DNA from 2 places in the Pseudomonas sp. FME51 genome. Region 1 is predicted to be linked to the other one. Evidence: predicted binding sites of a transcription regulator. Region 1 holds the regulator's gene; the other holds the start of a gene.
What was found. Region 1 encodes sigma-54, which starts transcription at its own class of promoters, with help from an activator protein. Its sites were predicted from a motif close to ANTGGCATNNANNTTGCTNT; they were not measured.
Positions count from the first base shown of each region.

Region 2: the regulator sigma-54 is predicted to act here: its motif matches at 2,642-2,661, upstream of INT39_RS05490 (pilin).

Region 1 covers NZ_JABUYN010000014.1:74,816-79,224, reverse strand. Annotated here, with positions in the region: gene lptB (LPS export ABC transporter ATP-binding protein) at 1-634, shown strand, start outside; gene INT39_RS19460 (RNA polymerase factor sigma-54) at 729-2,231, shown strand; gene hpf (ribosome hibernation-promoting factor, HPF/YfiA family) at 2,345-2,653, shown strand; gene ptsN (PTS IIA-like nitrogen regulatory protein PtsN) at 2,670-3,125, shown strand; gene rapZ (RNase adapter RapZ) at 3,131-3,985, shown strand; gene INT39_RS19440 (HPr family phosphocarrier protein) at 3,982-4,260, shown strand; gene pmbA (metalloprotease PmbA) at 4,270-4,409, opposite strand, start outside.
Region 2 covers NZ_JABUYN010000002.1:229,376-233,784, forward strand. Annotated here, with positions in the region: gene mpl (UDP-N-acetylmuramate:L-alanyl-gamma-D-glutamyl-meso-diaminopimelate ligase) at 1-943, shown strand, start outside; gene INT39_RS05470 (flavin prenyltransferase UbiX) at 936-1,541, shown strand; gene INT39_RS05475 (sn-glycerol-3-phosphate transporter) at 1,541-2,095, shown strand; gene INT39_RS05480 (hypothetical protein) at 2,130-2,249, opposite strand; gene INT39_RS05485 (hypothetical protein) at 2,281-2,622, opposite strand; gene INT39_RS05490 (pilin) at 2,891-3,391, shown strand.

The sequences.
Region 1 (4,409 bases):
CGTCGGCCTGCTCGGTCCCAACGGCGCCGGCAAGACCACCTGTTTCTACATGATCGTCGGGCTGGTCAAAGCTGATCAGGGCAGTATATTGATCAACGAGCAGGACGTTACCCGCTTGCCCATGCATGGCCGGGCGCGCCAGGGTATCGGCTACCTGCCCCAGGAAGCCTCGATCTTCCGCAAGCTCAGCGTCGCCGACAACATCATGGCGATTCTCGAGACGCGCAAGGACCTGAACCGCAAGGGCCGCGAAGGCAAGCTCGACTCGCTGCTGCGGGAATTTCATATCCATCACCTGCGTGACAGCCTCGGCATGAGCCTGTCAGGCGGCGAACGTCGACGTGCGGAGATTGCCCGGGCACTGGCCACCGACCCGCAGTTCATTCTGCTGGATGAACCCTTCGCGGGAGTTGATCCGATCTCGGTGAATGACATCAAGCAGATCATCCAGCACCTCAAGGACAAAGGCATCGGCGTACTCATCACCGACCACAACGTCCGCGAGACCCTGGATATCTGCGACAAGGCATACATCGTCAACGACGGACACATTATTGCCGAAGGCGGTGCCGAGGAAGTCCTTGCCAACCAGCTGGTGCGAGACGTGTATCTGGGCCACGCCTTCCGTTTGTAATAACTCGACGGATTGAGGCATGCTAGGGCGAATAGCCATGATTTTGTTTTAACCATCAATGGCTTGAAAAAGGCATAAGGTAAACCGCAACACTATGAAACCAACGCTCGTCCTCAAGATGGGGCAGCAGCTGACCATGACTCCACAGCTGCAGCAGGCCATCCGACTGCTTCAACTGTCCAGTCTTGATCTCCAGCAGGAGGTGCAGGAAGCACTGGAAGCCAATCCCATGCTGGAAATGGCCGATGACAGCGATGATGATTTCAGCCCCAGCACCGCCGATACCCCCGGCAGTGACGATGATCCTTCCGCCACTGCATTGCCCGAACCCGTCGCCCTCGACGCAATAGACCAGCACAGCCACAGCGAAGAAGAAGGCAATTGGAACGAGCAGATCCCCAACGATCTGCCGGTCGATACCCAGTGGGAAGATATCTACCAGACCTCCGCCAGCTCCCTGCCCAGCTCCGATGATGAGGATTGGGACTTCACCTCGCGTACCGGCACTGGCGAAACGCTGCAGAGCCATCTGGAATGGCAGCTCAACCTGCTGCCCCTGTCGGATACCGACCATCAGATTGCCATTGCGCTGATCGACGGGATCACTGCCGATGGTTATCTGGAAGAGTCGCTGGAAGACATCCTTGCCTCGCTCGACCCCGATCTCGAGGTAGAACTCGATGAGATCGAAATGGTACTGCACCGGATTCAGCAGTTCGAGCCGACCGGCGTCGGCGCCCGAGATCTGAGCGAATGTCTACGCCTGCAACTGCAGCAGCTGCCCGTCTCCACGCCCCTGCTGGAACAGGCCAAGCAGATCGTCCGTGATCACCTGGAGCTGCTCGGCAGCCGCGACTTCACCCAGCTGATGCGCCGCTCGCGGTTGAAGGAAGATCAGTTGCGCGATGTAGTGGCGCTGATTCAGACCCTGAACCCGCGCCCCGGCGGCGAGATCGCCTCTGGCGAGGCAGAGTATGTGATACCTGACGTCATCGTGCGCCGCGACGAGAACCGCTGGATCGTCGAGCTGAACCAGGAAGCCGCACCCAAGGTGCGGGTCAACAGCCAGTATGCGTCCATGGTCAAACGGGCGGACAGCAGCAGCGACAACACCTACCTGCGCAACCATCTGCAGGAAGCGCGCTGGTTCATCAAGAGCCTGCAGAGCCGCAATGAGACCCTGATGAAGGTTGCCAGCCAGATTGTCGAGCATCAGCGCGGCTTTCTGGAGCACGGCGAAGAGGCCATGAAACCGCTGGTACTGCATGCCATCGCCGAGGCTGTAGGCATGCATGAGTCGACCATTTCGCGGGTGACCACACAGAAATACATGCATACACCACGCGGCATCTTCGAGCTCAAATACTTTTTCTCCAGCCATGTCAGCACGGCTGAAGGCGGAGAATTCTCCTCCACCGCCATTCGCGCTCTAATCAGAAAGCTGGTGGCGGCGGAAAATCCGAAGAAACCATTGAGCGACAGCAAAATCGCTGGTCTACTGGAAGAACAAGGCATCCACGTAGCGCGCCGGACCATCGCCAAATACCGCGAGTCGCTCAATATAGCGCCATCCAGCGAAAGAAAACGCCTGGTTTAAGCCTGTGCACAGGCAGACTCGACTAGAGTCAAGGAATACGAAAACGAGAAGTGGCACCATTGGGGTAACCAGAAACGGGGCCCCGGTTCATAAAGCCAGTCAGGAGAAGTATTATGCAAATGAACATCACGGGTCTTCAACTCGATATCACCGATGCTCTGCGTGATTACGTAACCGAAAAGCTCGCCCGCCTCGAAAGGCACTTCGACAAGATCATCAGCGTCCAGATCACTCTGGAGGTAGACAAGCTCAAGCAGAAGGCCGAAGGTACCCTGCACATCGCCGGCAACGACCTGGTTGCCGAAGCGGAACATACCGATATGTATGCCGCCATTGACCTGCTGGCCGACCGCCTGGATCGCCAGCTGATCAAGCACAAGGAAAAATATATTGGCCGCCAACAGGGCGTCAATGCCCGGTAGGACTTGAAAGAGACCCATGCAAATAGAACACATACTCACCCCCCAGCTCACCTTCGCCGGTGTGCAGGGGGGCTCAAAAAAACGTGTGCTGGAGATGATCGGCAAGATGATCGCCCAGCACACCGAACTGGATTCTGACGCCATTTACGAAAGCCTGATCGCCCGAGAAAAGCTCGGTTCGACCGGTTTTGGTAATGGCATTGCCATCCCCCATTGCCGTTTGGAGCAATGCACGGAAGCCATTGGCGCGCTGTTGCAGCTCAACAGCAAAATCGATTTCGATTCCCTCGATGGCGAGCCCGTTGATCTGATTTTCGTACTGCTGGTACCCCACGAGGCTACCGAGCAGCATTTGCAGATACTCAAGATGCTGGCCGAAAAACTTGATCAGGAAGACCTGCGTGAGGCCCTGCGACAGGCGCCGGATGCAGAAAGCCTGTATCGGGTCATGGTTGGCAACAGCGGAGACTGATAGTAATGCGTTTGGTTGTAGTCAGCGGACGTTCCGGATCCGGCAAAAGTACCGCTCTGCATCTTCTGGAAGACAGTGGCTTCTACTGCATCGACAACTTGCCGGCAGGCCTGCTGCCGGAACTGGCCCGACAGGCCAACAACACCGATTTGAGTCTGCCTAAAGTCGCCATCAGTATCGATGCGCGCAATCTGCCCAGCGATCTTCAACGCTTCCCGGAACTGCTCAAGCAGGTCCGTGATGCGGGCATCCATTGCGACGTGCTGTTCCTCGCCGCCACCGACGAGGTACTGATCAAGCGTTTTTCGGAAACCCGCCGCAAGCACCCGCTGACCGATGGCAACCTCTCGCTCGGCGAGGCAATTGCTACTGAATTGAAGCTGCTCGAACCCATCATCGATCTGGCCAGCCTGAAGATCGATACCAGCCATCTGACGCTGTACCAGTTGCGCGACCTGCTCAAGCAACGCTTGCTCAGCACGCAGAACAACAGTCCCTCGATCCTGATTCAGTCCTTCGGCTTCAAGCGCGGCGTGCCGGTGGATGCCGATCTGGTGTTCGACGTGCGCTGTCTGCCCAACCCCTACTGGAAGCCCGATCTACGGCCGTTTTCCGGCAAGGACCAGCAGATTCGTGACTATCTGGATGCCGAACCCGATGTCCAGGACATGTATCAGGACATCCACCACTTCCTGCAGAAATGGCTGCCGCGCTACGCCGCCGGCGAGCGTAGCTACATGAGTATCGGGATTGGTTGCACCGGTGGGCACCACCGCTCGGTATACATCGCCGAACGTTTGGTGAGAGAGCTCAGCGCAGAGTCTCCGAACCTGCTCATCCGTCACCGGGACCTGCCATGACCCGACTGTGCAAACAGGTAGAGATCATCAACAAACTGGGCCTGCATGCCCGGGCCGCAGCCAAGTTCGTCGGCGTGGCCAAACAACATGATTGCAGCATACAGATCGGCGGTAATGAACAGCAGATGGTCGACGGCAAGAGCATCATGCAGGTCATGATGCTGGCCGCCAGCAAAGGTACTGAAGTCTGCATTATCTGCGAAGGCGATCAAGCCGAGCAGGCAATGGACGAATTGCTCGGGCTGATCAACGACTATTTCGGCGAGGGGGAGTAAAGCGCCGCTTTACGAAGCCCCGCCGACGGTCATTCCGTCTACCAGCCAGCTGCCGGTCAGATAGTTGCCACGCCGCTCGATGTCCGAGCCGACACAGCGCAGATTGCTGAACATGTCTTTCAGGTTGCCGGCAATGGTGACTTCCCGGA
Region 2 (4,409 bases), on a different contig from region 1:
GCAGAACTTTGGCATTTCCGCCCGTCTGGGCGACACGCCATTCTTTGTAGTGGAGGCAGACGAATACGACAGTGCCTTCTTCGATAAGCGCTCGAAGTTCGTCCATTACCGCCCGCGCACTGCCATTCTGAACAATCTCGAATTTGATCACGCCGACATATTCCCCGACCTGCCCGCCATTGAACGGCAGTTTCACCATCTGGTGCGCACCATTCCCTCCAGTGGATTGATCATCTATCCGCAACAGGAGCAGGCGTTGCAACGGGTAGTCGACATGGGCTGCTGGACGCCTTGCCAGACGACCGGAGAGGACGGCAACTGGCAGGCCAGATTGCTGGCAGCCGACGGCTCGCGCTTTGAAGTCTGGCTCGATGGCGTATTGCAGGGCGTTGCCGAATGGCAGCAGACGGGCGCGCACAGCGTAGCCAATGCACTGACTGCCCTGGCGGCAGCGCGGCATGTCGGCGTTACACCACAACAAGGCATCGCCGCGCTCGCTGGCTTTGCCAGCCCCAAGCGGCGCATGGAGAAACTGGCCGAGATCAACGGCATCACCTTGTACGACGACTTCGCCCACCATCCCACCGCCATAGCAACCACCCTCGCCGGATTGCGCGCACAGATTGGTGGCGAGCAGCTTGTTGCCGTGATCGAGCCACGCTCCAACACCATGCGTTTGGGCAGCCACATGGCCGCTTTGCCGGCCAGTGTGAAAGACGCCAGCGAGGTTGTCTGGTATCAGCCGGCAGGCCTGGACTGGTCGCTGGACGGCGTGGTCGAACAAAGCCCGGTTCCGGCACAGGTCATGACCGATATCGATGCCATCATTGATCAGGTGGTGGCCCGCGCCGCGCCCGGTACACGCATCGTGATCATGAGTAACGGCGGCTTTGGCGGCATCCATCAACGCATGAAGCAAGCGCTGGAGATCAAGCATGGCTGAGCGGAGAGTGACACTGGCAGTAACCGGTGCATCCGGCGCGCAATATGCGCTGCGCCTGTTGGAGTGTCTGGTCCAGGCCGAGGTGCAGGTGCTGTTTCTCATCTCGCAGGCTGCCCAGCTGGTCGTGGCCACCGAGACCGACATGCAGTTGCCACCCAAGCCCCAGGCGCTGGAGCAGTTTCTTACCGAACAATACAATGCCAGACCAGGGCAGATTCGCGTCTACGGTAAACAGGATTGGATGGCCCCGGTCGCCTCCGGCTCTGGCGCGCCCTCAGCCATGGTCGTCTGCCCGTGCAGCACCGGCACTTTGTCAGCCATCGCCAGCGGCGCCAGCAACAACCTGATCGAACGCGCCGCTGACGTGGCACTCAAGGAGCGTCGGCAACTCATCCTGGTGCCGAGAGAAAGCCCCTATTCCACCATCCACCTGGAAAATATGCTCAAGCTCAGCCAGATGGGAGCCGTAATCCTCCCCGCCAGCCCCGGCTTCTATCACAAGCCTCAATCCATCTATGACCTGGTGGATTTTGTCGTGGCGCGGATTCTCAACCAGCTGGGCATCGAGCAAAGCATGCTGCCACGGTGGGGCGAGTAATGGGGCAGCGTAGTTATCCGGGCATTCGACGGGCGACGACACTGCTGTTGGGCGGAGCCTTCATTTGCCTGCACAGCAACGCCGAAGCAGCAGGCAAAGTGGATCTGCTGGACGAGACTAAAGAATTACTCGGCGAGTTAGTCGCGCCCGTTCCTGCTGAGCCCTATTGGTATGTGCAGGGCAGTGTCTGGACCACTCACTTCAGTCCCCAGCCGGATCATAATAACCATCAGGATTTGATCGGCATTGAGCGTCACCGCGAGAACAGCTACCTATGGGGTGCGGCGACTTTCCGCCATTCCTTCGGCGGACGCTCTTATTATGCCTATGGCGGGAAACGTTTCGATTTTTCGGGTACGCCCTTCAATGCCAAGCTCACCGCGGGTTTGATGCATGGGTATAAGGGTGAGTACCGCGATAAAATCCCGTTAAACCACTTTGGCATCGCGCCGGTGGTCATTCCTTCTGTTGGCGCCAGTTGTGGACCGGTCGGTGTTGACCTGGTGCTGCTAGGCGCCGCAGCGACGATGGTTAACGTCGGTATTAAGTTCTAACTACCGCCGCAGCGAGTGCACCCGCTCGCGAGCCTCAGTTTTCCGTTTTCACCGCGCGCTGCATCAACGCCGCCATCTGCTGCTTGGCAATCACATGCCCATGCGCTGCCGCCTTGGCCAGCCACATCAAAGCGGTATTTTCATCCTTCGGCACACCAATTCCCTTGATATAAAGCTGGGCAAGGTTATGTATTGCATCCACGCTGACTACTGACTACTGACTGCTGAGCCGTGACAGCTGACTGCAGCCAATACAGAGCGATCTCGGGCTTGTCTGCCCCAAGAAACAATAGCGCCAGATCATTTTGCGCCTCGACATCACCCGCATCTGCATCAATAAACAGATCGTAATCCACGGGCTCGACTGAAACGCACAGCATCGGTATCAGATCATCGAAAGCCAACATCGCCCGGCCGCGCTCGTCATTCTCCAGGCGGGTGATCTGGCCATCGGTCAATCGACGCCAAAGCGTACGCTTGCTGATTTCGGTAACGATGATGGCGGAGTCCAGGCTGATTGCTTTCACATTATGTCCTTGAGTGAACTTTGGCATGGCATCTGCTGTGCCAAGCTGAGCGGCTGGCACAGTTCCAGCTGTGCCAGGTGGGCGCCTAACGCCTTCCGGGATTTGGAATAGTAAACACTATTGCCAGCAGCGCAAGCCCCCATGACCCGCAAACTACCGCCCACCGCGGCCCGTAGCACTGCCGGGCCTTTTAAATAAAAGCCTGGAATGGAAGCTGCAATGGTCCTTTCAGCCCAATGGCTATCTCACATACAAATGGAGTTGAGAAATGAAAGCTCAAATGCAGAAAGGTTTTACTCTTATTGAACTGATGATCGTGGTTGCGATCATTGGTATTTTGGCGGCTATCGCATTGCCTGCGTATCAAGACTATACGGCCCGCGCCCAGGCCGCAGAAGCTGTAAACCTACTCGGCGGCCTGAAAACTCCAATTATTGATATTTCCGGTACTTCAGGCCTAGCGCATGCTTGCAGTGATGACGATGCGGTAGATGCAGTTGCTGGCACCCCCGGCACCCCCGGCAAACCAGCAGGCGCTCTTCATGAAGACAGTGGCTATACTCTGTCTGGTAAATATGTGGCATCAATCACTCCATCAGTAGAAGGGACTGAGTCCTGTGCGCTGACTGCCACGTTTGCAACTACCGGGGTTAACGACAGGGTATCTGGTCAAGAGGTAATCTTTACCTATACCGTTTCGACTGGTCAATGGGTGTGCACTTCTGACCTTCCTGATGGTGTTCGTCCTGCTACTTGCGACGCAATTTAACCTTAATTGCTTCCTCGTATAAAAAAAGCCCCCCGTATGGGGGTTTTTTATGCCTTCGATTTATCACCTCGGGCCATAAAGGGGTCAGGTACATTGACGGCCGCAGCTGGTTCCTTATAGCGATGCAGCGGGTGCTACCGCTATGGCGGCTGCTGGGTATGTCAGTACAGGTTTGACTCCAATTAAAGCATGGAAGTGTGAGACGGGTTCTGCCACAGGTATCGAGTTTAAATACCTTTCCGCGAGCTGCCGTTAACTCATAGTCGACTAATTGGGTTAGATGAAAGTTTAATTCCAATCTGCCCGGTTATTCCTGGCGCTAACAACAAACCCCGGTTCGCCGGGGTTTGTTGATTTAATAATAAAGTGACTGATTTCGGCCAGATTAAAGTTTAACCCCTCTATGAGCTATCACGCGAAGCTCACAATCATATTTATAATTGCCACCCCAGTTGAAGTCGCTGCTATCAAGGCTGGCAGCCACACTCGCTGCCAAAATTCGCTTCTCTGGGTTTCCTTGTCATAGAGCTGGACGGCGAGTTTTAAAAGATTTTCCAGCTCTGTATTGGATAGTTTGTCCCTCTTATATTCTCCTGTTTCTCCGGGTAACGGCTCTTGGACAACCCGGGCTATAAGAGAAACCTGCGGAGTGGATACCCCTTCATTGCCAACACGAAAGAATTCACGATGCTGTTCACCAACGCTTAACCAGGTGTCAGCTTTGTGGTCTGCCTTTGAGCTGTTCGGTGATCCCTTGTTCGCTTCTCCGGGTATGAGGGGCAAGGGCTAGAAGCTGTATGAGGGCAATAACGTCTGGCAGGCGATCGGGAGTGGTATACCTTCTTTTATTTCTCACGCTCAGAAACTCTCCAGGGTAATTGGGGGAAAGATGAAAGCTTAATCCAGGCTGTAAAAATAGCTCAGTGCCGGGTAAACACTTCTTCTAGGGTGCGGGCATCAAGGATGTTGTCAGCCCAGCGCTCCAGTTCGACGGCGGAGGCATGTTGCAGGGTAGCGT